Linked DNA regions of Lichenibacterium dinghuense. The protein of the gene in region 3 interacts with the protein of the main gene of each other region in a pairwise test. Links are inferred from orthologs where the notes say so. Each region holds a gene or a part of one and is shown on either strand. Other genes may lie near its edges.

What was found.
Region 1: the proteins of dnaE (region 3) and dnaQ interact in binary tests that used the Escherichia coli proteins (3 or more experiments, as listed by UniProt). The link is inferred for Lichenibacterium dinghuense from one-to-one orthologs.
Region 2: the proteins of dnaE (region 3) and L7N97_RS13870 interact in binary tests that used the Escherichia coli proteins (3 or more experiments, as listed by UniProt). The link is inferred for Lichenibacterium dinghuense from one-to-one orthologs.

The regions. Positions count from the first base shown.
Region 1 is NZ_JAJLMN010000001.1:3,911,641-3,921,214, forward strand. Bases 3,075-6,055 are described here. They hold dnaQ (DNA polymerase III subunit epsilon), read right to left. Parts: upstream 4,933-6,055; coding sequence 4,216-4,932; downstream 3,075-4,215. Other genes in these bases: L7N97_RS18665 (hypothetical protein), read left to right, coding at 3,571-3,954; coaE (dephospho-CoA kinase), read right to left, coding at 4,932-5,519; L7N97_RS18680 (acetolactate synthase large subunit), read left to right, coding at 5,611-6,055. In the rest of the region: L7N97_RS18645 (flagellin N-terminal helical domain-containing protein), read left to right, coding at 1-228; L7N97_RS29845 (ParA family protein), read left to right, coding at 887-1,162; L7N97_RS18660 (ParA family protein), read left to right, coding at 2,263-2,820; more of L7N97_RS18680, read left to right, coding at 6,056-7,170; L7N97_RS18685 (hypothetical protein), read left to right, coding at 7,272-7,664; L7N97_RS18690 (alpha/beta fold hydrolase), read left to right, coding at 7,755-8,864; edd (phosphogluconate dehydratase), read right to left, coding at 9,012-9,574. UniProt on the Escherichia coli protein: DNA polymerase III is a complex, multichain enzyme responsible for most of the replicative synthesis in bacteria. The epsilon subunit contain the editing function and is a proofreading 3'-5' exonuclease.
Region 2 is NZ_JAJLMN010000001.1:2,904,444-2,914,036, reverse strand. Bases 5,690-8,689 are described here. They hold L7N97_RS13870 (aminotransferase), read right to left. Parts: upstream 7,766-8,689; coding sequence 6,614-7,765; downstream 5,690-6,613. Other genes in these bases: L7N97_RS13865 (HD-GYP domain-containing protein), read left to right, coding at 8,053-8,689; L7N97_RS13875 (winged helix-turn-helix domain-containing protein), read left to right, coding at 6,196-6,573; L7N97_RS13880 (NAD(P)-dependent alcohol dehydrogenase), read right to left, coding at 5,690-5,964. In the rest of the region: L7N97_RS13910 (HlyD family secretion protein), read right to left, coding at 1-271; L7N97_RS13905 (MarR family winged helix-turn-helix transcriptional regulator), read right to left, coding at 264-677; L7N97_RS13900 (hypothetical protein), read left to right, coding at 909-1,250; L7N97_RS13895 (NAD(P)-dependent oxidoreductase), read right to left, coding at 1,279-2,205; L7N97_RS13890 (serine hydrolase domain-containing protein), read right to left, coding at 2,249-3,403; L7N97_RS13885 (LLM class flavin-dependent oxidoreductase), read right to left, coding at 3,396-4,721; more of L7N97_RS13880, read right to left, coding at 4,909-5,689; more of L7N97_RS13865, read left to right, coding at 8,690-9,111; L7N97_RS13860 (thiamine phosphate synthase), read right to left, coding at 9,113-9,593. UniProt on the Escherichia coli protein: Shows aminotransferase activity with methionine and histidine as substrates, and to a lesser extent also with phenylalanine.
Region 3 is NZ_JAJLMN010000001.1:5,088,704-5,095,119, reverse strand. What follows is about bases 66-4,072. They hold dnaE (DNA polymerase III subunit alpha), read right to left. Parts: upstream 3,716-4,072; coding sequence 266-3,715; downstream 66-265. Other genes in these bases: L7N97_RS24445 (GCG_CRPN prefix-to-repeats domain-containing protein), read right to left, coding at 4,062-4,072; L7N97_RS24455 (SH3 domain-containing protein), read left to right, coding at 66-253. Outside these bases: more of L7N97_RS24455, read left to right, coding at 1-65; more of L7N97_RS24445, read right to left, coding at 4,073-4,331; L7N97_RS24440 (ceramide glucosyltransferase), read left to right, coding at 4,649-5,782; L7N97_RS24435 (cupin), read left to right, coding at 5,788-6,291. UniProt on the Escherichia coli protein: DNA polymerase III is a complex, multichain enzyme responsible for most of the replicative synthesis in bacteria. This DNA polymerase also exhibits 3' to 5' exonuclease activity. The alpha chain is the DNA polymerase catalytic subunit.

The DNA.
Region 1 (9,574 bases), 1.2 Mb from region 3 along the record:
GCCGCCGACCGGATCGCGACGGTGCAGAGCACGGTGATGAACCAGCAGACCTACGTGTCGGCCCTGTCGGACGCGCTGACCTCGGGCACGGGCGCGCTGGTCGACGCCGACATGAACGTGGCCTCGACCCGCCTGCAGGCCCTGCAGACGCAGCAGCAGCTCGGCGTGCAGGCCCTGTCGATCGCCAACGGGGACAGCGGGCTGATCCTGAAGCTGTTCGGCCGGTGAGGCGGGCTGGCGCCGCGGCTGCGCCCTGTGGTCCGCGCTGCTCGGCGAGGGGGCCGAGGCGGAGGCGCAGCCGATGGAGCGCGGCCCGTGGGGCGACTACGCGCGGGAGACGGCTCCCTCGTTCGGCGGGCTTCCGGGGCCGGTGCGGGCGCGGCTGCTCCGGGACGCGCGCTCCCGTCCCCACGTCCGGATCATCCTGCCTGGTGCCGCCGCGTGACGAAGAGGGCCGCTTCCTCGAGCTCGAGGAAGCCGAGATCGCTCACCTCATCAGGGCAGCGGCCTTGTCGGCTCCGACATGAGTCGGACGGAGACGCCGGGTCACTATGGGTACACCCATGCCGAATTGTAGTGGGTAGTGGCCCACGACGTTCGATCGGCAACCGATCAGGGAAGAAAGGTGTACATTCCTTCCCGACACGACGATCTGATATGGGTGGATTCAAAACGTACCAACTAACTGTCTGTTTTGTCTGAGTTTTCGAACGTCGGTCGCGTCGACATCGCCATGTAAGGGTCGACGTTCGAAAACCTTCACAAAAGCGGTCCTTAGCCTCATGCTAGGCAGCGGACGTTCCCGGACCAGCGGTCCCCAGCAGCTATCGTCGATGCGCTTGCTCTTACCCTACGAGTCCGTCTACCTCGGCGAGGAGGGTTGGTAATGGCGACCGTTGTGACTGTCATGAATATGAAGGGGGGCGTGGGTAAAACCACCGTCACCGCTCATTTGGCTGGAATTCTGGGTTTACAACCGGTAGGGGGTAAGCCGCCGCTCCGCGTACTAGCTATCGACTATGATCCGCAGTTCAATCTTTCTCAGGCGTACATACCTGCGAAGCAGTACTTCGCTCTGGAAAAGGCGCGGAAGACGACGCTCGCCATTTTAATGGATGACGGCACCGCCCTTAGAGCTATTTCCGATCAGGTGGGGTCGTAGGCATCGTAGCCAGCCGCGGCGAGGTAGTTACGGCACTCGTCAGGGGTGAAGCGGGTGAAGGCTTTCCGGATGGCGACGCGCAGATCCGTGACGGTGCGGGCCGCCGCTGTGCGAAGCAAGGCCTTCAGCTTGGCGAAGGCGTTCTCGATGGGATTGAAGTCAGGGCTGTATGCCGGAAGGTAGAGCAAGCGAGCCCCCGCTGTTTCGATGGCCTCCCGCACGCCTTTCACCTTGTGAGCGCTTAGGTTGTCCATCACGACCGTGTCGCCGGGCCTGAGAGCCGGGATGAGGATGTCGGTGACGTAGGCCAGAAACCGCGCCCCGTTTGTGGCGCCGTCCATCAGTTCGATCGCAAAGGGACCGCTTCCCCGCAGGGCCGCCGTGACCGTGGTGGTCTTGTAGTGCCCGTGCGGCACCGCGATGCGGCAGCGCTCGCCACGCCTGGCCCGGCCATGGCGGCGGGTCATGTTGGTGGCCGCCGCTGTCTCATCGAGAAAGACGACCCGCTCGGGGTCCACGTCGAGTTGACCCTCGAACCAGTCCTCGCGCGCCTTCATCACGTCGGGACGGCTTTGCTCGGCGGCGTGCAGATCCCTTTTTTACGGCTGATCTTGTGGCGCGCGAAGAAGCGGTGCAGCCCGCTCGTGCTCGTGCTGACACCCTTCTCGCGCAAGCTTTCACGCAGCTCGCGCAGGTACGCCTGCGGCTCCGCCTCGCACGCCTGCAGGATCATCTCCGCGTGGGCCTCGATGTTGCGGGAGCGCTGGTCTCCGCCCATCGGCTTGGCCGCGACCACGCCTTCGGCCCGGAAGCGGGCTTGCCAGCGGATCGCCGTCGCGATCCCGACACCGAAACGCTCGGCCGCCTGGCGGCAGGAGGAGCCCGCCTCAATAGCGGCCAGAACACGCTCGCGTAGGTCCGCAGACAGGGCTCTTGGCATCAGGGGCATCCCGCAAAGGTAGCCCTCACCGAATCACAACCCGACCGAAACCGCTACACCGTCCCGAATCAAACCGGACGGAAACAGCTCTAACCCATATCAGCTTCAGGTGCCGGGCAATCACACGCCCCCGAAAGTAGCGGATCTCGCAACGAATTGCTTGAAGCAGGCTCACGGCCCCGGCAAGCTTGACGTTGTTCCATCAACTTTGGATCTGATGTACATCGCACTTGGGCAAGCGAATACTAAAGTTGATCCAATCGAGGAGCGGTTTGAGAAATTCATAGATGAAGCACGTAAATCGTATGATGTAATTTTCATTGACTGTCACCCTGCCGGTTCGCTGTTTACGAAAACATCCCTGACAAATTCCGATTTCGTTCTGATCCCCGTAATGCCACAGAAATACTCTGTACGCGGTATTGGTTTGATGTTCGCCTTTATAAAAGCTAAGAAAAAGGGAACAGCAAGCCCTCAACCTATTATACTATTTAACTCAACCGCCCGAGTTGGTACTTCTAGTGAGGAGGCGGCGATCCGTGCTGATCCAACTTATGCTGCATCATGCATGACCAGCACGCTCAAATGGTTCAAAGCGTTTAGTGAGCCGGAAGGTGGTAAAAATTTTGTTTGGTACAGCGGAAAACCCTATAGTACCCAGGCGTACTTAAACTTGTCCTCTGTCGCGAGAGAGTTCAGAACGAGGATTGGGTTATGATAAAATCTCTTCGTTATAAGATGCTGTTGCGCACTCTTTTGTCAAGTGTTATGGGTTCTAGGCTGTCGAGCGCGGAACTTCAGTCTTTATCGGATGAACTTCGCCGAGGACAGTTATCAGACGAACTTGCCTACATGATCGACCTGATAAATAACAAGCTTGGAACCGATGACGAGACGAATTCTGACGATGAATTCTTTAAGTCCATCATGGGTTTGATACGGCAGCAGAAGATCTCTAAAGCAAATGTTATCAGCATTATGATGAGTCTTGGTGTATCGTCTATAAGTTCGTCGGCATCCATATCAACATTAATCAAAGAATTCCTAGTTAGCGCTTCTCCCGGAATGCGCCGAAAATTTATCGATGTTTTGCAATCATCGTCGCCAAGCGACCCATATCTGGCGGGAATATCAAATACACGGAGGTAAAATGTCTCAGTTATTGGACGAATTGACGAAAGTCAACTGGTCGCAGAACATTACAACCTCATTAGCTCATGATGGGACTGGTACTGAAATAGACCGCGCCGCGCACCGTCTTGCTGTCTGGTCGAAGCAGCTTGAGACGCTCGACGCTGGAAACCCCGCACTGTCGTTCATACGAGAGATGCAGATTGCGATGCAAAGTTGCGGCGTGCTGATTGGCCTATGCATTTACAAGCAGTCGGCGGCGGCAGCGAGAACAATGGTTGAGACATGTTTATAATACAGTTTTTTCCGAACTCACCCAGTCGAACTACGGACATTGGTGTCCGACCCGAAATTCTACGTTTCGAAGATGGAGATTGTGGAATTCCACAAGACTCACACACCGTCGTTTAGCGAATGTCAGGCAGCATTTGGTCTCGTCGGGCGGCTACAGACTTGGTATTCTGAAATGTCTGCCGTGGTGCACGGACAGGTGCCGGGAGTGTGGAACGCACACTCGGCGATCCACGAAATAGCGTTCTCAAAGCCGACGCATGATCGGGCGGTTGCTGCGGTCATGAAGGCCGAACAGCTCTCACATGAGATATTGCTGTGCACCGCCGGCAAAGAGCTTTGGTCAGGGATTGCTCCGGATGCGAAGCTCGTTCTTTTGAAGGGTATACCGGGAGCTACAAAGGCAGCACTGGCTTTGGACTCCAAATGATGGGATCGCTAAACGAGCGAACGTTGCTAGCGGCAGCTATAGGTCGGCTCCAGCCGGAGCATCTGATCTAATTAGGGTATGCCCGAAGCGAACCCTCCCGGCGTCGGTCTACCATGCTGGCGCTTGACCACCCGAAACAGACTTTTCAAAACAGACCATCTAAATCGAACCGGGCACCGGCATGCGATCGCGAACCGTGTCGCGACGGCTTCGGAGCGGCGTGGCCCGTCCTCCAGCGCCGATCCTCGGTCGCCTCCCCGCTCACCCCGCCTTCCGCTCCTCCTCGGCCCCCGCCGCATATTTCAGCCACACGGCCTTCCCCCCCATCTCGGCGACGAAGGCCGCATGCGCCGCCTCCTCGTCCGCCGTGATGGCCGGGGGCAGGGGGACGGTCCGGCGCAGCGGGGCCGCAGCGGCGGCGGGGCCGGCCGAGGCGGCCGCGCGGGGCCCGAGCCCGAAGCTCGTCTGCCGGCCGCCGAGCAGCTCGGCGTAGACCTCCGCCAAGAGCTCCACGTCGATCATGGCGCCGTGCTTCACGCGCTTCGACGTGTCGATCTTGTAGCGGGCGCAGAGCGCGTCGAGCGAGTTCGGCGCGCCGGGGTGGCGGCGGCGCGCCATCGCCAGCGTGTCGATCACGTCGTCCATCGGGAAGGGCGGCCTCTTCAGCAGCCCCAGCTCGTGGTTGATGAAGCGCATGTCGAATTCGGCGTTGTGGATCACGAGCTTGGCGCCCCGCACGAAGTCGAGGAAGCCGTCGACTTGAGCCGCGAAGACCGGGTGGCCGGCCAGGAACTCGGCCGACAGGCCGTGCACCTTGAAGGCGCCCTCCGGCATGTCGCGCTCGGGGTTGATGAAGACGTGGTAGGTGCGGCCCGTCGGGATGTAGTTGACGAGCTCCAGGCCCGCGATCTCGCAGAGCCGGTCGCCCGTCTTGGGGTCGAGGCCGGTGGTCTCGGTGTCGAGGACGATCTCGCGCATCAGTCTCCGCTCTTTCCCGTGAGGACCGCGATCACGGCCGCGACGGTGGATCGCGCCGCTTCCAGCCCCGCGCCCGTGTCGATCACGAAGCGCGCGCGGGCGCGCTTCTCGGCGTCCGGCACCTGCTGGCGCAGGATAGCATCGAGGCGGGCCTCCGTCATGCCGGACCGGGCGAGCACGCGCGCGCGCTGCACGGCCTCGGGCGCGCTCACCACGGCGACGGCGTCGACCTCCGCCTCGGCGCCGATCTCGTAGAGCAGGGGGATGTCGAGCACCGCCAGCGGCGCGCCCGCGGCCTCGGCCAGGAAGGCGGCGCGCTCGGCCCGCACCAGCGGATGCACGATGGCTTCGAGCCGCCGAAGCACCGAGGGGTCGTCGAGCACGCGCTGGCGCAGCAGCTCGCGGTCGACAGTGCCGTCGCGCGCGACGCCGGGGAAGGCCGCCTCGACCGGCTCCACCGCGGCGCCGCGGTAGAGCGCGTGGACGGCGGCGTCGGCGTCGAAGACCGGCACGCCGGCGTCGCGGAACATCGCCGCCGTGGTCGACTTGCCCATGCCGATCGAACCCGTCAGCCCCAGGATCACCACGATGCCGGCCCCCGCTTGCGTGAAGGCCGAGCATCGGCGCTAAAAGGGGTCGAGGCAACGCCGGCTCGGGCGGGCCGCGGGGAGATGGGCCATGAACGGAGCGGACCGCCTGTGCGACACGCTGCTCGCCAACGGCGTCGACGTGTGCTTCGCCAACCCCGGCACGTCGGAGATGCATTTCGTGGCGGCGCTCGACCGCCGCCCGCGGATGCGCTGCGTGCTGGGCCTGTTCGAGGGCGTGGTGACGGCCGCGGCCGACGGCTACGCCCGCATGGCCGGGACGCCCGCCGCGACGCTGCTCCACACGGGGCCGGGCCTCGCCAACGGCCTCGCCAACCTCCACAACGCGCGCCGCGCCCGCACCCCCATGGTCAACGTCGTGGGCGACCACGCCGGCTACCACCTGCCCTATGACGCTCCGCTGACGAGCGACATCGACTCGCTCGCCCGGCCCATGTCGCACTGGCTGCGCCGCTGCACGGGCCCGGACGACGTCGGCCCCGCCGCCGCGGCGGCGATCGTCGCGGCGCGCAGCCACCCCGGCGTCGCCACGCTGGTGCTGCCCGCCGACGCGGCTTGGGGCGATGCCGGCGGTCCCGCTGACATCGCGCCGGCGCAGATCCCGGCGCCGCGCGCCGTGCCGGAGGAGCGGGTCGCCGCCGCCGCCGAGGCGATCCGCCGGGCGGGGCCCCGCGCCGGCCTCCTGCTGCGCCACGAGGGCCTGCGCGCGGATGGGCTGGAGGTGGCGGGGCGCATCGCCGCCGCGACCGGGGCGCGGCTCTTCGCGCCCGTGCAGATCCCGCGCGTCGAGGCCGGGCTCGGCCGCGTGCCCGTCACCAAGATCCCCTACGCGATCGACCTCGCGCTGAAGTGCCTCGCCGAGGTCGACGTGCTCGTGCTCGTCGGCGCGCCCGAGCCGGTGGCCTTCTTCGCCTATCCGGGTAAGCCGAGCCGCCTGCTGCCCGAGGGCGCGCCGGCGCTGCTCCTGGCGGAGCCGGGCGAGGACATCACCGGCGCGCTCGCCGCCCTGGCCGACCGGCTCGGGGCCAAGGCGCCGCCGGAGGTCGCGCGGCCCGCGCCGCTCGAGGGCGCGCCGTCCGGCGACCTCACCGACGCGGCGCTGTCGCGCTCGATCGCCATGCTGATGCCGGAGGGCGCCATCGTGGTCGACGAGGGGCTGACCACGGCCCGCTCGGCCTTCGACCTCCTCAAGGGCGCGCCGCCGCACGACTACCTGATGCTGACGGGCGGCGCGATCGGCATGGGGCCGGGCGCCGCGGCCGGCGCCGCGCTGGGCGCGCCGGGGCGCAAGGTGGTGGCGCTGCAGGCGGACGGCTCCGGCCTCTACACCGTGCAGGGCCTGTGGACGCAGGCGCGCGAGAAGCTCGACGTGGTGACGATCGTCTTCTCCAACCGCGCCTACGCGATCCTGCAGCGCGAGATGCGCAACGTCGGCGTGACCGAGTTCGGCGAGAACGCAAAGCGCATGATGCAGATCGACGATCCCGCGGTCGATTGGGTGTCGCTCGCCAACGGCTTCGGCGTCGAGGGCGCGGCGGTCGAGACCGCGGAAGGGTTCCACGCCGTGCTGGACTACGCGCTGAGCCGGGACAGGCAGGGGCCGTTCCTGATCGAGGCCGTGATGGCGTGAAAAGTGGTTTCGAAAGGCCTCGGCCTTTCGCGGGTTTCAGGGCAGAGCCCTGAAGGACATGCGTTTGGCGCTCCCTGCGCCGGTTTGTGGTCGGTCGAGTGATGGTCGGAAAAGTGGAAGCCTACGCGGCGCTGGGCGCCGCGCTGAAGAACGAGCGCTGGGCCTGGTCGGGCCACGGCGAGGACGGGACCACGGTGGTGGTCACGCTCTGGGCCGACAAGCTGCGCGACGTGCCGGGCGGCGGCCACCGCTACGACCTGTTCGACGCGCCCGACCTCGACGCCTGGCGCACCAAGCGCGGCAACCGCGAGCGCATCCGCGACCTCGTGATGGCGCGCGACCACGCGGACGGGCTGTTCAAGGTCGTGGTCGGCCGGGCCAACGAGGAGGGCGACGCCATGCTGGAGGGGTCGGTCTACGAGGCCTCCGACATCGTCATGCGGCTGATCGACCTCGACGAGACCACGGGCGAGTTCAGCGCCGAGAGCGTGTGAGCGCGCCGCCCGATTGTCGGGCCGGGCTCCGGTCTCCTAGGATGGACTCCGCCGGAGCGAAGCCCGGCGAAGCGACATCCGGGAGGAATCATGCAGGCCATCTCGCGCGCGGCCGCCTGCGCCGCCGCCCTCGTCCTCGCGTCCGCGGCCTCGGCCGAGACCGCCGCCGTCCCGCCCGACTTTTCCGCCCTGGAGACGCAGCAGAACGCCGCCAACGGCGCGCCCGGCCCGCGCTCGGTGCCCCCGAAGACGATCCCCGTGCCGCACGACGTCGACGCCGCCACGGAGGCGCTGATCGCCGCGCCCTACCGCGTGCCGGCCTGGGATGCGAACCCGCCCGACGCAGCGGCGTGGAAGGCGTTGGTCGACAAGCTCGCGCAGGCGGCGCTGCCCGGCCTCGCGAAGGCGCGCGCGGCGCTCGGCGTGTCGATCGAGCCCACCACGGTCGGCGGCGTGAAGGCCTTCGTGCTGACGCCGCGGGAGATCCCCGAGGCCCACAAGGACCAGCTGATCTACAACATCCACGGCGGCGGCTACGTCTATGGCCCCGGCGAATCCGGCACCGCCGAGGCCATGCTGATGGCGGCCTACGGCGGCTACAAGGTCATCGCGGTCGACTACCGCATGCCGCCGGACTTCCCCTACCCGGCCGCCATGGACGACGCCGACGCGGCCTACAGGGCGATCATCGCGACCACCGACCCGAAGAAGGTGGCCGTGGTCGGCACGTCGACGGGCGGCGGCATGACGCTGGCCCTGATGCTGCGGCTGAAGGCCGAGGGCGTGGCGCTGCCCGGCGCCATCGCGCCCGGCACGCCCTGGTCCGACATGACCGAGACGGGCGACACCTACAAGACCAACGAGTGGGTCGACAACGTGCTGGTGAGCTACGACGGCTACCTCACCCACGCGGCCCAGCTCTACGCGAACGGCCACGACCTCAAAGACCCGCAGCTCTCGCCCATCTACGGCGACTTCCACGGCCTGCCGCCGACGATCCTGACCAGCGGCACGCGCGACCTGTTCCTGTCCAACACCGTGCGGACGCAGCAGAAGCTGCGCGAGGCGGGCGTCGTGCAGGAGCTGCAGGTCTACGAGGGGATCTCCCACGCGCAATACCTGTTCGACCCGACCTCGCAGCTCACGAAGGAGGTGTTCGGGGAATATGCGCGGTTCTTCGACGGGCATTTGGCGAGGTAGGGCGAGAGTGTCCCTTCTCCTGTGAACGGGAGAAGGTGGCCCGACGCAGTCGAGTCGGATGAGGGGAAGCGCGACGGTCCGAGGTCCCCTCATCCGTCGTCGCTTCGCGCCGACACCTTCTCCCGCGCCGCGGGAGAAGGAGAGTCCTCACCCGAACACGGTAGCCCCTGCATCCGCCCGACCCACGGCGGCCCGCAGGGGCGCGAAGAGCTCGCGCCCGCAGCCCCAGTGCGAGCCGTCGAGGTTCTGGGTGGCCGCCTCGCGCGCCTTCCACTCCTCGTGGGGCACGAGAACCTCCAGCCGTCCCGCGACCGCGTCGATGCGGACGACGTCGCCGTCGCGCACCTTGGCGATGTAGCCGCCCTCGGCCGCCTCCGGGGTCACGTGGATGGCGGCCGGCACCTTGCCGGAGGCGCCGGACAGGCGCCCGTCCGTCACGAGGGCCACGCGGTGGCCGCGGTCCTGCAGCACGCCGAGCGGCGGCATCAGCTTGTGGAGCTCCGGCATGCCGTTGGCCTTGGGGCCCTGGAAGCGCACCACGGCCACGAGGTCGCCCGTCAGCTCGCCCGCCTTGAAGGCGCGCTGCAGATCCTCCTGGCTGTGGAACACGCGCGCCGGCGCCTCGATGACGTGGCGCTCGGGCGCGACCGCCGAGGTCTTCAGCACGGCGCGGCCGAGGTCGCCGTCGAGCAGCTTCAGGCCGCCCGTGG
Region 2 (9,593 bases), 2.2 Mb from region 3 along the record:
AGCCGCCGACGACGAGCACCACCGGCAGGGCCGCGAAGAGCAGCGGCCTGAGGCGGCTCTTCTTCGGGCGCGTCGCCGAGGGCACTGCCGCCGCCGCCATGGGGGGCGCCGCGGGCGCCGGCGCGGAGGCCGCGGGGACGGGCGCGGGCGAGCGCGCCGCGGCGGCCTGGGCCCGCGGGCTCACGCGGCCGGAAGCGCCCCGCTCCTCCTCGTCGTGGCGCTCCAGCGGCTCCGCGTCGGAGAAGTCGCGCCCGGACATACCCTCAACCATGCTGTGCCTCGTCGTCGACCGCCGGCTTCGCGCAGGCGTCGGCCAGGTTGGTCTTGAGGCGGGACAGGGCGCCCACGAGGGCGTCGCGCTCCGCGTCGGAGAAGCCCTGGAGGGCTTCGGCCCGCGTCCCCTCCCCGATGTCCTGCAGCAGGGCGAGGCTCGGGTGGGCGGCGGGGGTCAGGTGCAGGCGCCAGCAGCGCCGGTCGGCGGCGTCCTGCCGGCGCTCGACGAGGCCGCGCGCCTGGAGCTTGTCGAGGATCCGCACGAGCGAGATCGGCTCGACCTCAAGGATGTCGGCGAGGCCCGCCTGGTGGATGCCCTCGTTGCGGCTGAGGTGCAGCAGCACCTGCCACTGCGCCCGGGTGAAGCCCAGCGCCGCCGCGCGCTGCTCGAAGCGCCGCCGCATCAGCCGCGCCACGTCGTGCAGCAGGAAGCCCACGGGGGAGGACGGAAAGTTCAAGGCCGGCTCCACGCGCTCCGGGGCGGACCGGCGCCGCCCTGCCCGTCAGCATGCGTTTCATAGACATGCTTATGATCCGCATGTAACGGTTCAGCATTCGTCGGACAAGCGGGGCGGCGTCCGGGCTGGCATGCCGGGGCCGCATGGGCCGGGCCGACTGCGCAGCGGAGGATCGCGATGAGGAAACGGGGATGGCGGACGGCGCTGGCGGCGCCGGGACTCCTGGCGCCGCTGCTCGCGCCGGGCGCCGCGATGGCGGGGCCGGCCTTCTCCTGCGGCGGCTTCGCCCAGCTCGGCGGCGCGCAGCTCCTGTGCAGCCATGTCGACCCCGCGGCGCCGACCCAGATCTGCACCTATTCCTGGACGCTCGCCACGGCGGGCGGCTCGCCCAGCGTGGTGCAGGGCTCGTTCATGCTGACGCGCGGGCAGCAGAACGTCACCGTCTACCAGGACACGGGCTTCGCCAACGCGCTGGCGACGCCCGTGGTGCTGTGCCAGGGGCGCAAGGACGGGCCGTGAGGGCGGGGTCGGCCGCCCTCGACCGTCTTCAGCTCCGGGCGACGCCGTTGGCGTCCCCGACGATGTCGGACAGCATGGGGACGTAGTCGGCGCCGCGCCCGCCCGCCACCGCGGCCGCGAAGCTGTTGCGCACCGCGGCGCCGACCGGGTTGGCCACCTCGGCCGCCTGCGCGAAGCCCGCGAGGTAGGTCAGGTCCTTCAGCGCGTTGGACAGGGTGAACTTGTGCGCGTCTCGGTCCCGTTCGAGCACGTAGGTGAAGAACGTGTCGTAGAACGGGCAGTGCATGCGCCCCCCGCGGATCACCGCGTCGAACACCTGCGGGGTCAGCCCGGCCTTGGCGCCGAGCATCAGGGCCTCCGAATAGATGGCCGCGTAGCCGAGCGACACGAAGTTGTTGAGCAGCTTCATCGTGTGGCCGGTGCCCACGGGCCCGGTCGGCACCACGCGGCCCGCGAAACAGTCGATGATCGGGCGCACCCGCGCGACCGCGGCCTCGTCGCCCCCCACCATCACGTCGAGGTTGCCCGCCCAGGCGTCCTTGGGCGTGCGGCTCAGCGGCGCGTCGACCAGCGCGATGCCGTGCGGCTGGAGCGCGGCGGCGAGGCGCACCGTCGAGGCGGGCTCGGAGGTCGAGCAGTCGACGACCACCAGCGGCACGCCCGCGGAGGCGAGCCCGTCCGGCCCCTCCACCAAGGCCTCGACCTGGCGCGAGCCCGTGACGCAGAGCACCACGACGTCGCTGTTCTCCGCGAGCTCGCGCGCCGAGCGGACCTCACGGGCGCCGTGCGCCACGAGGTCCTCGACGGCCTCGCGCCGCTTGTAGCCCAGCACCGACAGGGGCCAGCCCTTGTCGACGATGTTGCGCGCCATGCCGTGGCCCATCAGGCCCACGCCCACGAAGCCGACCCGTTCCTTGTCCATGGTGTCCCCTCCCCTGCCGTCGCTCGATACCACGCCTCGCGGCCGGCGGGCTCGGGCTCGGCGCGGCCGGAGCGCGTCAGTCCAGCGCGGCGTAGACCATGGCGCGCGCCAGCGTGCGGTAGCCCTGCCGCTGCTCGGCCGACGACGACTGCAGCATCAGCACGGCGAAGAGGTCCCGCGCCGGGTCGACCCAGAAGTAGGTGCCGCCGACGCCGCTCCAGAAGACGTCGCCCGGCGTGCCCGGGAACGGCGCCTCGCCGGCCGCGACCCGCACCGCGAAGCCCAGGCCGAAGCCGTAGCCCGGCCCCGGCGGGTAGTAGCTGGCGCGCCCGGTGTCGCGCCCGAGGTGGTCGGCGGTCATCAGGGCCAGGGTGGCGGGGCCGAGCACGCGCGCGCCCTCGAGCGTGCCGCGGCCGAGCACCATCCGGCAGAAGCGCGCGTAGTCGGCCGCCGTCGAGACCAGCCCGCCGCCGGCGCTCTCGTGGCGGCGGGGGATGCAGGGGTCGAAGAAGCGGGGCCGTGCGCCCGGCGGCTGCGGCAGCGGCTCGGCCACGCGGGCGCGGTCCCGCTCGGGCAGCAGGAAGCCCGTGTCGGCCATGCCGAGCGGATCGAGCACCAGCGCGCGCAGCGCGGCGCCGAGGCCCAGCCCCGTCGCGACCTCGACCGTGCGCCCGAGCACCTCGGTGGCGTGGCTGTAGTGCCAGAGTTTTCCGGGCTGATGTTCGAGCGGGAAGCCGGCGAGGCGCTCGACGAGTTCCCCCAGCGGCAGGTCGGCGCCGAGGAAACCGTCGCGCGCCAGCGCCCGCCCGGCCGGGCCGCCGTCGAGGTAGCCGTAGGCGAGGCCGGCCGTGTGGCGCAGGAGGTCCTGCACGGTCGGGGCGGCGGCGGCCGGCACGGTGCCGCCGCCCGGCGCCGCGACCCGGAGGTCGGCGAAGGCGGGGATCAGCTCCGCGACGGGCTGGTCGAGCCGCAGCTCGCCGCGCTCGACCAGGACCATGGCGGCGACGCTGACGATCGGCTTCGTCATGGAGAAGATGCGCCACACGGCGTCGGGGCGCAGCGGGTCGCGCGCGGCGGCGTCGCGCCAGCCGGCCGCGTGCTCGAAGGCGACGCCGTCGCGGCGCCCGACGACGACCTGCGCGCCGGCGATCAGCCCCGCCGCGGCGTCGCGGTCGAGGCGGCGCGCGAGGGCGTCGAGGCGGTCGGTGCGGAGGGCGGGACGCTTAGGCAAAGAAGCGGTTCGCAGGCCGCGGCAGGCCGAGGTTGTCGCGCAGCGTCGGGCCCTCGTAGTCGCGGCGGAACAGGCCGCGGCGCTGCAGCTCGGGCACGACGCGCTCCACGACGTCGTCGAGGCCGGCCGGCAGGTCGGAGAACATCAGGTTGAAGCCGTCGCAGGCGTCGCCGTCGAGCCACTCCTCCATGCCGTCGGCGATCGTGGCGGGCGTGCCCACGAAGGCGAGGCCCGCGTAGGAGCCGGCGCGGGCCGCGAGCTCGCGGATGGTGAGCCCCTCCTCGCGCGCCATGGCGACCATGCGGGCGCGGCCGCTCTTGCTGGCCTCGGTCTCGGGGATCTCGGGCAGCGGCCCGTCCGGGTCGTAGCCCGACACGTCGGTGCCCAGCATGCCGTTGAGCGAGCCGATGCCGCTGTCGTAGTGGACCAGCGCGTCGAGCCGCGCGCGCTTGGCCCGCGCTTCCTCGACCGTGTCGCCCACCACCACGAAGGCGGCGGGCAGGATCTTGCAGTGGTCCGGGTCGCGGCCGAGCGCGCGCATGCGCCCCTTCACGTCGGCGTAGAAGCCCTGCGCCTTGCCGAGCGAGGCCTCGGCCGCGAACACGACCTCGGCGGTCTCGGCCGCGAGCTGCCGGCCCGGCTCGGAGGAGCCGGCCTGCACCACCACGGGCCAGCCCTGCGGCGCGCGGGCGATGTTGAGGGGCCCGCGCACCTTGAGGCTCGGGCCCTCGTGGCCGAGCACGTGCATCCTCCCGGGGTCGAAGTAGACCCCGCTCTCGACGTCGCGCACGAAGGCGTCATCGGCGAAGCTGTCCCACAGGCCCGTGACGACGTCGTAGAACTCGCGCGCCCGCTTGTAGCGGTCGGCGTGGTCCATCTGCCCGTCCTGGCCGAAGTTCAGCGCCGCGTCCGGGTTGGCGGTGGTGACGATGTTCCAGCCCGCGCGGCCGTTCGAGATGTGGTCGAGCGAGGCGAAGCGGCGCGCCACGTGGTACGGCGCGTCGAAGGTCGTCGAGGCCGTGGCGACGAGGCCGATGCGCTCCGTCACGGCCGCGAGGGCGGACAGCAGCGTGAAGGGCTCGAAGGAGGTCACGGTGTGGCTGCGCTTCAGCGCGTCCACCGGCATGTTCAGCACGGCGAGGTGGTCCGCCATGAAGAAGGCGTCGAACTTCGCGGCCTCCAGCCGCTGTGCGAAACGCTTGATGTGGGCGAAGTTGAAGTTCGCGTCCGGATAGGCGCCGGGATAGCGCCAGGAGCCGGTGTGGATCGCGACCGGGCGCATGAAGGCGCCGAGGCGCAGGCGGCGTGTGCGGCTCATGGAGCCTCCGGGTGGCGGCGGGAGCGCGTCCCGTCGCCGCCATGGTGCACCGCGGCGGCGCGAGGGGCAACGCCGGGGGTTGAACGGGCCGCGACGGCGCCGGCCTGCCGGCACCGCGGACCCGGAAGCCGACCCGCCGTTCCCGGCCGGGAACAGCGAGGCGCCGTCCGGCCCCGCGGACGGCCGCTCAGGCGGCGGCGGGCATCGTCGCCATGTCGATCACGAAGCGGTACTTCACGTCGCTCCGCACCATGCGGGCGAAGGCCGCCTCGATCTCCTCCATGCGGATCATCTCGATGTCGGCCGTGAGGCCGTGCTGGCCGCAGAAGTCGAGCATCTCCTGCGTCTCGGCGATGCCGCCGATCAGCGAGCCCGCGAAGTTGCGGCGCTTGAAGATCAGGCCGAAGGCGTTGGTGTCGAGCGGCTGGTTCGGGGCGCCGACCTGGCACAGCGTGGCGTCGCGCTTCAGGCAGTTCAGCAGCGCGTTGATGTCGTGCTTGGCCGCCACCGTGTCGAGGATGAAGTCGAAGGTGCCGGCCTGCGCCGCCATGGCGTCGGGGTCGCGCGACACCACCACCTCGGCGGCACCGAGGCGCCTGGCGTCCTCGGCCTTGCCGGGCGAGGTCGTGAACAGCACCACGTGGGCCCCCATGGCGTGGGCGAGCTTGACGCCCATGTGGCCGAGGCCGCCGAGCCCGACGATGCCGACGCGCTGGCCGGGGCCGACCTTCCAGTGCTTCAGGGGCGAATAGGTGGTGATGCCGGCGCAGAGCAGCGGCGCCACGGCCTTGAGGTCGAGGTTCTGCGGGATCTTGAGCGTGAAGCCCTCGTCGACCACGACGGCCTGGCTGTAGCCGCCGAAGGTCAGGCCGCCCGACACCTTGTCCTCGCTGTTGTACGTGAAGGTCTGGCCCTTCTCGCAGTAGTTCTCCAGCCCTTCCGCGCACGACGGGCAGTCCCGGCAGCTGTCGACGAGGCAGCCCACGCCGGCGAGGTCGCCGACCTTGAACTTGGTGACGTCGGATCCGACCGCGGTGACGCGGCCCACGATCTCGTGGCCGGGCAGGCAGGGATAGAGGGTGTTTTGCCACTCGTTGCGGGCCTGGTGCAGGTCGGAATGGCACACGCCGCAATACTGGATGTCGATGCGCACGTCCTTCGGGCCGGGGTCGCGGCGCTCGAAGGAGATGGGGCCGAGCGGCCGGTCGGCCGCCGAGGTGGCGTAGCCTACGCAGGTGAACATGGGTCGAGTCCCGTCTCATGAACGAAGGCGCCGGCGACCTGTCGGCCGCCGGCGTCGTATGCGACAACGCACAGCGACAGCCGCGTGTCCACCGCCGCATGCCGCGGCCGCGGCCGGCGCGGCGGATTGACAAGCCGAGGGTGGCCCGTGTTCGCTCCCCTGCCCCGCAGCGGCGGCATCGGGACGAACGGGCACATGGGCGACGAGGCAGGCCGGCGCGGAGGGATGTGCGTGGCGTCGCTGAGCCTCAGGATCGACCTCGATCCCGGCGGGCGCATCGGCCCGGGCAAGATCGAGCTGCTGGAGAAGATCGCCGCCTTCGGCTCCATCTCGGCGGCCGGGCGCGCCATGGACATGTCCTACCGCCGCGCCTGGGAGCTGGTCGAGGAGATCAACACCATCTTCGGCAAGCCCGTGGTCGAGTGCCAGGCCGGCGGGCGGCGGGGCGGGGGCGCGCGGCTCACGGCCCTCGGGCTCGCGCTGGTGACGCGCTTCCGCGCCGTCGAGCGCGCGGCCGCCCTGGCGGCCGCCGACCACCTCGCGGCGCTGCAGGTCGAGGTGGAGCGGCCGGCGCCGCCCGAGGCGGCCCCCGAGCCGCCCGCGGCCTGACGCGCTTCCCGGACGGGCGGTCGGCTCGTCCGGGGAGGCTTCAGGCGGCGCGCCCCGCCACCCCGTCGAGCCGCTCCAGCGCGCTGTCGAGCGTCGCGTCCGTCTTGGCGAAGCAGAAGCGCGCGACGCTGCGCACGGGATCCTCCGCGTAGAAGGCCGACACCGGCACGGCCGCGACGCCGCGCTCGGCCACCAGCCGCTCGCAGAAGGCGGCGTCGTCCGTCACGCCGAGCGGCCCGAGGTCGACGTTGAGGAAGTAGGTCCCCGCCGTCGGCAGCACCGTGAAGCCGCGCTCGGACAGGCCCGCGCTCAGCCGGTCGCGCGAGCGCTGCAGCGCCGCGCGCTGCTCGTCGAGGTGCGCGCCGTCCTTGCCGAGGCCATACGCGACGGCGCTCTGCAGGTTCGGCGGCGTGGTGAAGGTGAGGAACTGGTGGGCCTTGGACAGGACGCGCATCAGCCGCGGCATCGCCACCGTGAAGCCGACCTTCCACCCCGTGAGGCCGAAGATCTTGCCCGCCGACCCCACCTTGACGGTGCGCTCGCGCATGCCGGGCAGGCTCATCATCGGCACGTGCTCGGCGCCGTCGAAGGTGATGTGCTCCCACACCTCGTCGCAGAGCGCGACCGCGTCGTGGGCCGCGCAGAACCGCGCCAGCCGCTCCAGCGCGGGGCGCGCGAACACCGTGCCGGACGGGTTGAGGGGCGAGTTGAACAGCACGACGCGGGTGCGGGGCGAGAAGGCGCGGGCGAGGTCCTCGTCCGAGAAGTCCCACTGCGGCGGCCGCAGCGTGACGAAGCGCGGCACGCCGCCGGCGCGGCGCACGAGCGGCAGGTAGGCGTCGTACATGGGCTGGAACAGCACCACTTCGTCGCCGGGTTCGATCAGCGCCAGCAGCGCGCCCGCGAGCGCCTCCGTCGCCCCCGACGTCACCATGACGTCCTCGGCCGACAGGGCGAGGCCCTGGTGCCTGCCGTAATGGTCGGCGACGGCCTGGCGCAGCTCGGGCAGGCCCATCATGGGCGGGTACTGGTTCCAGCCGTCGACCACAGCCTCGGCGGCGCGCCGGCGGAGGTCGAGCGGGCCGGGGTCGTCCGGGAAGCCCTGGCCGAGGTTCACGGCCCCGTGCTGGCGCGCCAGGCGCGACATGGTCTCGAAGACGGTGGTGGGCAGGTCGGCGAAGACGGGGTTCACGGGCGCGGCCTCCGCGGTCGATCGTGGCCCCGCTGTCGCGGTTCGGGCCGGCTTTGGCAAGCCGCGGCGCCGGAGCGGGTGCGGATGGCGGGCCGGCGCGGCGATCCGCTGCATGCAAGAGAACCTTCACCCTGTTCAAGGGAGCGGCGCCCGGCCCTGCGCCGCCCCGTTGCGGGGTTTCGGGGCGCGGCGTAGTCTGACCAGCCCGAGCCGCCCGGGATCGACCACGCGGCAGGATGCCCCCTCCCCTCGCGGCCGGGGCGTCTGCGGACCGGAGGACCCCGCGGGTGCTTTTGCTGACGGACCGGCTGAAGGAAGGCCACCGGCTTCGGCAGATCATGGATGCCGTCGAGCCCTGCACCCTGGTGGGTCCGGGGCAGAGCGCCCCCGCGTCGGCCGAGCACGGCCTCATCGTCTGCGACGCCGCGCTCGACGACCCTGCCGCCCTGGCGGCCCTGCAGGCCGTCCTGGCGCACCACCGCGTCGATCCGGGCGTCCCCGTGCTGTGCCTCGCGCGGAGCGACGGCCCGGACGCCATGGCGCAGGCCGAAGCGATCGAGGCCACGGCGGTGCTGCCGCGCGACGCCTCCGACGCCCAGATCCTGTTCACCGCCAAGCAGATGGTCGGGGCCGGCCGCGCCGCACCCCGACGCCCGGCGCTCCCCCCCGCCGCGGTGGCGAGCGCGCGCGAAGCGGCGGCGGCCTTCGGCGACATGTTCGAGGCCGCGCGGCGCGGCCGGCCGATCGCGCCCGCCAGCCTGGAACAGGGGGCCGGCGCCGTGATGGCGGGCGTCGGCGGCGGGCGCATCGGCGCCTGGCTCGACGTGGTGCGCTCCTACGACGACGTCACCTACCAGCACTGCCTGCTCGTGGCGGGGCTCGCGGCCGGCTTCGCGGCCCGCCTCGGCGTGACCGTGAAGGGGCAGCGGCTGATCGCGCAGGCGGCGCTCGTCCACGACATCGGCAAGGCCGCCATCCCGCACGCGGTCCTCAACAAGGCCGGGCCGCTGTCGCCCTCGGAGGCGGAGGTGATGCGGACGCACCCGCAGGTCGGCTACGACATGCTCGTCCGGCAGGGGGGCTTCGACCCGCAACTGCTCGACATCGTGCGCCACCACCACGAATACGTCGACGGTTCCGGCTACCCGGACGCGCTCGGCGGCGAGAAGGTGTCGCCGTTGACGCGCCTAGTGACGATCTGCGACATCTACGCGGCGCTGATCGAGCGGCGCCCCTACAAGGCGCCGAAGCCGCCGCGGGACGCCCTCGCCGCCCTGGTCGCCATGGGCGGGAAGCTCGACGCGGGGCTGCTCCGATCGTTCCACGGGCTGGTGGGGGCGGGATAGCTCATCGCACCGCCGGCCACCCCGCGACGAAGCCCGCCCCGCCCCGCATCGCATCGCCCATCACGGCGGCGCCGGCGGCGCCGGCCTCCAGGCACCCGCCCGCCATCCCCGCCGTGATCCCGCCGAGCGCCAGCACCGGCAGGCCGACCGCGGCGGCGGCCCGCAGCCCGTCGAGCCCCAGCGCCGGCCCGTAGCCGGGCTTGCTCCGCGACGGGAAGACCGGGCTCAGCGTCGCGTAGTCGGCGCCGGCGTCGCGCGCGGCGCGCAGGTCGGCGAGGGAATGCGCCGACACGCCGACGAGCGCGCCCGGCCCGAGCCGCCGCCGCGCCGCCGCGACATCCGCCCCGGCGCCGAGCTGCACGCCGGCGCCGACCTCCACGGCCAGCGCGACGTCGGCCCCCACCGTCAGCGCGGCGCCGTGCTGCGCCGCGCGGGCCGCGAGGTCGAGCGCCAGCGCGCGCCGCTCCGCCGGGGGTAGGTCG
Region 3 (6,416 bases):
GGCCGGCCCGGCCGGTGCGGCCGAGTTCCGCTCGGTTCAGGGGGTGCGACCCGGCCACGTGGCCTGGGTCTATCGGCAGCCGGACGCCGCCAGCGCGCGGGTCGCGTATCTTCGGGCCGGCGCCTCTCACATCCGCACAACGGGCTGCCGCAAGCTGGCCGCCGGCGGCTGGTGCCACGTCACCGTCCGCGGCACGCGCGGCTGGGTGCAGGACCGCTTCCTGCGCGTTGGCAGCGGGGTGATGAGCGGCTGAGGCGACAGCCGATCACAGGTTCTCCACCTGCGTCACCCCCGCCAGCACGCGCAGCGCGTTGGCGACTTCGGGCGACACGGCGTAGCGCTCGCGCAGGCGCACCTCCACCTCGCGCTTGCCGCCGTCCGACGGCACCAGGAACGACACCTCTCCGTCGCCGCGCCGCCCGAGCGCGCCGACGATGCCCGGGATGGGCCCCGCGTCGCGCAGGTGGATGCGCAGCCCCTTGCCGATCCGGCAGGCGGCCTGCTCCAGTCCCTCCGCCTTGACGATGCGGACCCGCACCTCGTCGCCCTCGGCCGAGGCCTGGACGTCGAGCAGCACGGCGTTGCCCTTCTCGAACAGGTCGCGGTGGGTGTTCAGCGTCTCCTGGAACATGATCGCCTCGTACTGCCCCGTCGGGTCCGACAGGTTGACGATGCCGATCTTGTTGCCGGACTTGGTGCGGCGCTCCTGCCGGTCGAGCACGGTGGCGGCGAGCCGCGCGCCGCTCTTGCCGGCCTTGACGTCGCGGGCGAAGCTCGCCCACCGCTCGACCTTAAGCCGGTCGAGCACGCGGCCGTAGTCGTCGAGCGGGTGGCCGGACAGGAAAAAGCCGATCGCGTCGAACTCGCGCTTGAGGCGCTGCGCGGCCGGCCACGACCGGGAGCGGTCGAGCCTGAGGCTCGCGGCCTCGTCGCCGCCGCCGAACAGCGCGCTCTGGCCGGCCTGCCGCTCGCCGTGGAGGCGGTTGGCCTCGGCCAGCATGGACTCGATGCCGCCGAACACCACGGCGCGGTCGGCCTCGAGCTCGTCGAAGGCGCCGGCGGCGGCGAGGCTCTCCAGCACCTTCTTGTTGACCTCGCGCGGGTTGATGCGCGCCGCGAAGTCGCCGAGCGAGGCGAAGGGCTTCGCCCCCCGCGCCCGCACGATGGCGGCGACCTGCCCCTCGCCGGCGCCCTTCACGGCGGACAGCGCGTAGCGGATGGTGCGCTTTTCGGCGTTCACCTCGAAGTCGACGCCCGACAGGTTCACGGAGGGCGGCTCCACCGTGATCTTCAGCCGCTGCGCCTCCTGCCTGAATTCGGAGAGCTTGTCGGTGTTGGCCTTGTCGAGCGTCATCGAGGCGGCGAGGAACTCGACCGGGTAGTTCGCCTTGAGGTAGGCGGTCTGGTAGGAGATCAGCGCGTAAGCGGCGGCGTGGCTCTTGTTGAAGCCGTAGTCGGCAAACTTGGCGAGCAGGTCGAAGATCTCGTCCGCCTTGGCGCGCGGGATGTCGTTCTTGACCGCGCCCTCGACGAAGCGGTCGCGCTGGGCGTCCATCTCCGCCTTGATCTTCTTGCCCATGGCGCGGCGCAGCATGTCAGCCTCGCCGAGCGAGTAGCCCGACAGGGTCTGCGCGGCCTGCATCACTTGCTCCTGGTAGATGATGACGCCGAAGGTTTCGCGCAACACCGGCTCCAGCTTGGGGTGCGGGTATTCGGGCTGCTCCTCGCCGAGCTTGCGGGCGCAGTAGACCGGGATGTTGGCCATGGGGCCGGGGCGGTAGAGCGCCACGAGGGCGATGATGTCCTCCAGCCGGTCGGCGCGCATCTCGGCCAGGGCCTTGCGCATGCCGACCGACTCCACCTGGAACACCCCCACGGTCTCGCCGCGCCCGAGCATCTGGTACGACGGGCCGTCGTCGAGCGGGATCGACGAGATGTCGACCGCGATGCCGCGCTGCGCGATCAGCTTCAGGCAGGTGTCGATCACGGTCAGCGTTTTGAGGCCCAGGAAGTCGAACTTCACGAGGCCGGCCGGCTCCACCCACTTCATGTTGAACTGGGTGGCCGGCATGTCGGACTTGGGGTCCTTGTAGAGCGGCACGAGTTCGTGCAGCGGCCGGTCCCCGATGACGATGCCGGCCGCGTGGGTCGAGGCGTTGGAGTAGAGCCCCTCCAGCTTGCGCGAGATGCCGAGCAGCTTCTCGACCTTCTCGTCCTCCTGAGCGGCCTCCTGCAGGCGCGGCTCGCCCTCGATCGCCTGCTCCAGCGTCACGGGGTTGGCGGGATTCTGCGGCACGAGCTTGGCGAGCTTGTCGACCTGCCCGAGCGGCATCTCCAGCACGCGGCCGACGTTGCGCAGCACGCCGCGCGCCAGGAACGAGCCGAAGGTGACGATCTGCGCCACCCGGTCGAGCCCGTAGCGGTGGCGCACGTACTGGATCACCTCCTCGCGCCGCGTCTGGCAGAAGTCGACGTCGAAGTCCGGCATCGAGATGCGCTCGGGGTTCAGGAACCGCTCGAACAGCAGCGCGAAGCGCATCGGGTCGATGTCGGTGATCGTCAGCGCGTAGGCGACGAGCGAGCCCGCGCCCGAGCCGCGGCCGGGGCCGACCGGGATGTCGTGGGCCTTGGCCCATTTGATGAAGTCCGACACGATCAGGAAGTAGCCCGGGAACTTCATGCGGGCGATGATGTCGAGCTCGAAGGCGAGCCGCGTCCGGTAGTCCTCCTCGCCGAAGCCCGGCGCCGGGCCGTGGGCGGCGAGCCGCGCTTCCAGCCCCGCGATCGACTGCTCGCGCAGGGCCGTCTCGGCGTCGAGCACGTTGCCGGCCTCGTCCGTGTAGTTCGGCAGGATGGGCTTGCGGGTGCGCGGGCGGTAGGAGCAGCGGCGCGCGATCTCGACCGTGTTGGCGGTCGCCTCCGGCAGGTCGGCGAAGAGCTTGACCATCTCGGCCCGCGTGCGGAAGCGGTGCTCGGTGGTGAGCTGGCGCCGGTCCGGCGTGCCGAGCACCTGCCCTTCCGCGATGCAGATCAGCGCGTCGTGGGCCTCGTGGTCCGCCACGGCGGCGAAGAAGGGCTCGTTGGTGGCCACCAGCCGCAGCCCCTTGTCGTAGGCGAGGGCGACGAGCTGGCCTTCGAGCCGGCGCTCCTCGGGCAGGCCGTGGCGCTGCAGCTCGACGTAGACGTCGCCCGCGCCGAACTCCGCCACGAGCCGGTCGAGCCGGGCGGTCGCGGCCTCGGGCTTGTTGGCGGCCAGCACGCGGTCGATCGCCCCGTTGGGGCCGCCCGTCAGCAGGATCAACCCCTCGGTGCCGCCCACCAGCCGGTCGAAGGCGATGTGGGGCTCGTCGCCGGGCTCGGGACGGGTGAAGGCCTCGGAGGCGAGGCGCATGATGTTGGTGTAGCCCGCCTCCGTGCAGGCCAGGACCACCACCGAGCCGCGCGCCTGCCGATGGAGGTCGCGGCCGAACAGCGCGCCGTCGCCGAAGTCCACTGTGAGCTGGATGCCGGTGATGGGCTGCACGCCCTCCTTCGACATCTTCTCGGAGAATTCCAGCGCGCCGAACAGGTTGTTGGTGTCGGTGATGGCGAGCGCCGGCATGGCGTCCGCCGCGGCCAGCTTGGTCAGCTTGGCGATTGTCAGCGCGCCTTCCCGCAGCGAGAACGAGGTGTGGACGTGCAGGTGGACGAAGCCGGGCCCTTCGGTCGTCGTCATGGTCTCGGCTCCTCAGCGTCGGGCCGACGTCGTGACTCCGCGAAGGCCGCGAGTCGAGTCGGTCCCCTCGCCTATGGACCGGATAGGTTGACGCTCCCCCGCGCTCACCAGCGCGCCAGCAGGGCGACGAAGCACAGGAAGGCGGCGAGGAACGCGAGTTCGATCGCGTCGGCGGCCAAGCGTCGCAACATGGATCGTGTCTCCTGCCGGGATCGGCGGAGGCAGCTTCGTTCTTGTTTTGTTCTAAATCAACGGCCCCGTGGACGGCGGGCGGGCCGCCACCCGACAGGGTTAACGAAAGCTTGACGACCCCGGCGAAAGCGCCCGCCGGGGCCGCCGCATCCGCTCAGCGGCAGACGCGGTGGGGGAGCGGCAGGAGCACCGTGCGGCACACCACCGGGCGGCGGACGATCGGCGCGAAGGGGCGCACGAAGGGGCGGTTCGGGCGGCAACCGAGGAAGGGGCCGCGGTGGAAGCCCGGGCCGCAGCCGCCGGCCACCAGCGTCACGCCGGCGGCGGCGGAGGCCGCGGGGGCGATCGGCATGGCTTCGGCGGACAGCGGCAGGGCCGCGAACAGGGCGGCCGCGGCGGCGGCGAGCTTGATGGTCTTGCTCATGGGCTCAGCTTCCTCGGATCTGGTGGGCCGGAGCGGCGGGCGCGCCGCCGGGGCGGGCCTGACTATACCGGAGAGCCTGCACGTTCGGTGAACAGGCGATCGCCGCGGTTCCGCCGCCGCGCCGCCATCGTGGCCCGACGTTTCGTCGCAGTTTCGGGGCCGGAAGCGGCGGCGGCCTGCCGAAGCCGCGCCCTTTCATGGCCACAGCCTGGACTCGTTGCCCTGATTCGGGCAGGCACAAGGGAGAGATGACGGAGCTGCGGTCGCAGCCCGCGGCCGAGCGGGGCCGCTGAGACGAGAAGAAAGAAAGGTCGATCATGACGGTAGCCGAATGTGCGGCGGGCTTCTCCGTCCTGATGACGGGCGCGCAGCTCTTCAGCACCGGCGTTGCGGCCGTCCGATGCCGCGAGATCCCCGCCCCCTTCCCGGTGCCCGACCCGGCGCCGCCCGTCAGCCTGATGCGCCCGGTGCGCGGCATGGACAACTTCGAGGAGGAGACGCTCCGCTCCTCGTTCCTGCTCGACTACCCGAACTACGAGCTGCTGTTCTGCTGCGAGGAGCCGGACGACCCGGTGCTGCCCCTGGTCCGGCGCCTGATCGCCGCCCATCCCGGCGTGCCGAGCCGCATCCTGATCGGCCGCGACGACATCAGCCCGAACCCCAAGCTCAACAACTGCGTCAAGGGCTGGCACGGCGCCGCCCACGACTGGATCATCATGGCGGATTCCAACGTCCTGATGCCGCGCGACTACATCCAGCGCCTGCTCAAGCGCTACACGAAGGACACGGGCCTCGTGTGCTCGACGCCTATCGGCTCGCGGCCGCGGAGCTTCTGGGCCGAGGTGGAGTGCGGCTTCCTCAACACCCTGCAGGCGCGCTGGCAATATGCCGCCGAGGCCATCGGCTTTGGCTTCGCCCAGGGCAAGTCCATGCTCTGGCACAAGCCGGTGCTGGAGGAGCACGGCTCCATCGAGGCGCTGGGGCTGGAGATCGCCGAGGACGCCGCCGCCACCAAGCTCGTGCGGCGCCAGGGGTTGCGGGTCGGCCTCGCCGACAACCCCTTCGAGCAGCCGCTCGGGGTCAGGACCTTCGCCGAGGTGTGGGGGCGCCAGCTCCGCTGGGCGCGGCTGCGGCGCGTGACCTTCCTGCCCTTCTTCCTCTTGGAGGTCTTCACCGGCTGCGTGTTCCCGTCGCTCGCCGCGGCCTTCGCGGCCTCGGTCTACGGGCTCGATCCGGTCCTCGTCGGCGTGGCCGTGGCGACGCTGTGGATGGCCTCCGAGGCGGTGCTGGCCTGGTCGGCGGGCTGGCGCATGTTCTGGGCGTCGCCCTTCATCTGGCTGTTCCGCGACTGCATGCTGCCGTTCCTGTTCACCACGGCGCTGCTGACCGACGACTTCGTGTGGCGCGGCAACGCCATGACGGTGAAGGAGGAGCCCGCCAAGGTGGGCTGAAGGTCGTGGTCGGGCTCCTGCGCTTCGCCCCCTCCGGCCGCGTGCCCAACAGCGCGCTGCCGGTGCTGGTGCACCGCGCCGCCCTGCCGGCCGACGCCGTGGCGGGCGCCCATGAGGCCCTGTTCGCCCGCCACGGCTGGTCCAACGCCTGGCGAAACGGCGTCTACCCGTTCCACCACTTCCATTCGACCGCGCACGAGGTGCTGGGCATCTGCGGTGGGCGCGCCACGCTGCGGCTCGGGGGCGAGGGCGGGCAGGACGTCGAGGTCGCGGCCGGCGACGTCCTGGTGCTGCCCGCCGGCACGGGGCACCGGCGCGTCGCGTCCGCCGACGGTTTCAGCGTCGTCGGCGCCTACCCGGACGGGCGCGACTGGGACCTGATCCGCGCCGATGCGGCGACTGACGAGGACCTGCGCCGCGCCGTGGCCGCCATCGCGGCCCTCCACCTGCCCCACCGCGATCCGGTCACGGGTGAGCCGATGGGCGGCCGCTGGCATCCGTGGGCGTGACGGGAGGCTCGCGGCCCGCGCGATCCATCCACAGCCTCCGCGGACGCCGTCACGGGATCGACGCGAGCAGGGTTGACAGGCCGGGCTCCGCCCGCGATAAGCGCCGCAGTCCGCTGGCGCTGAGC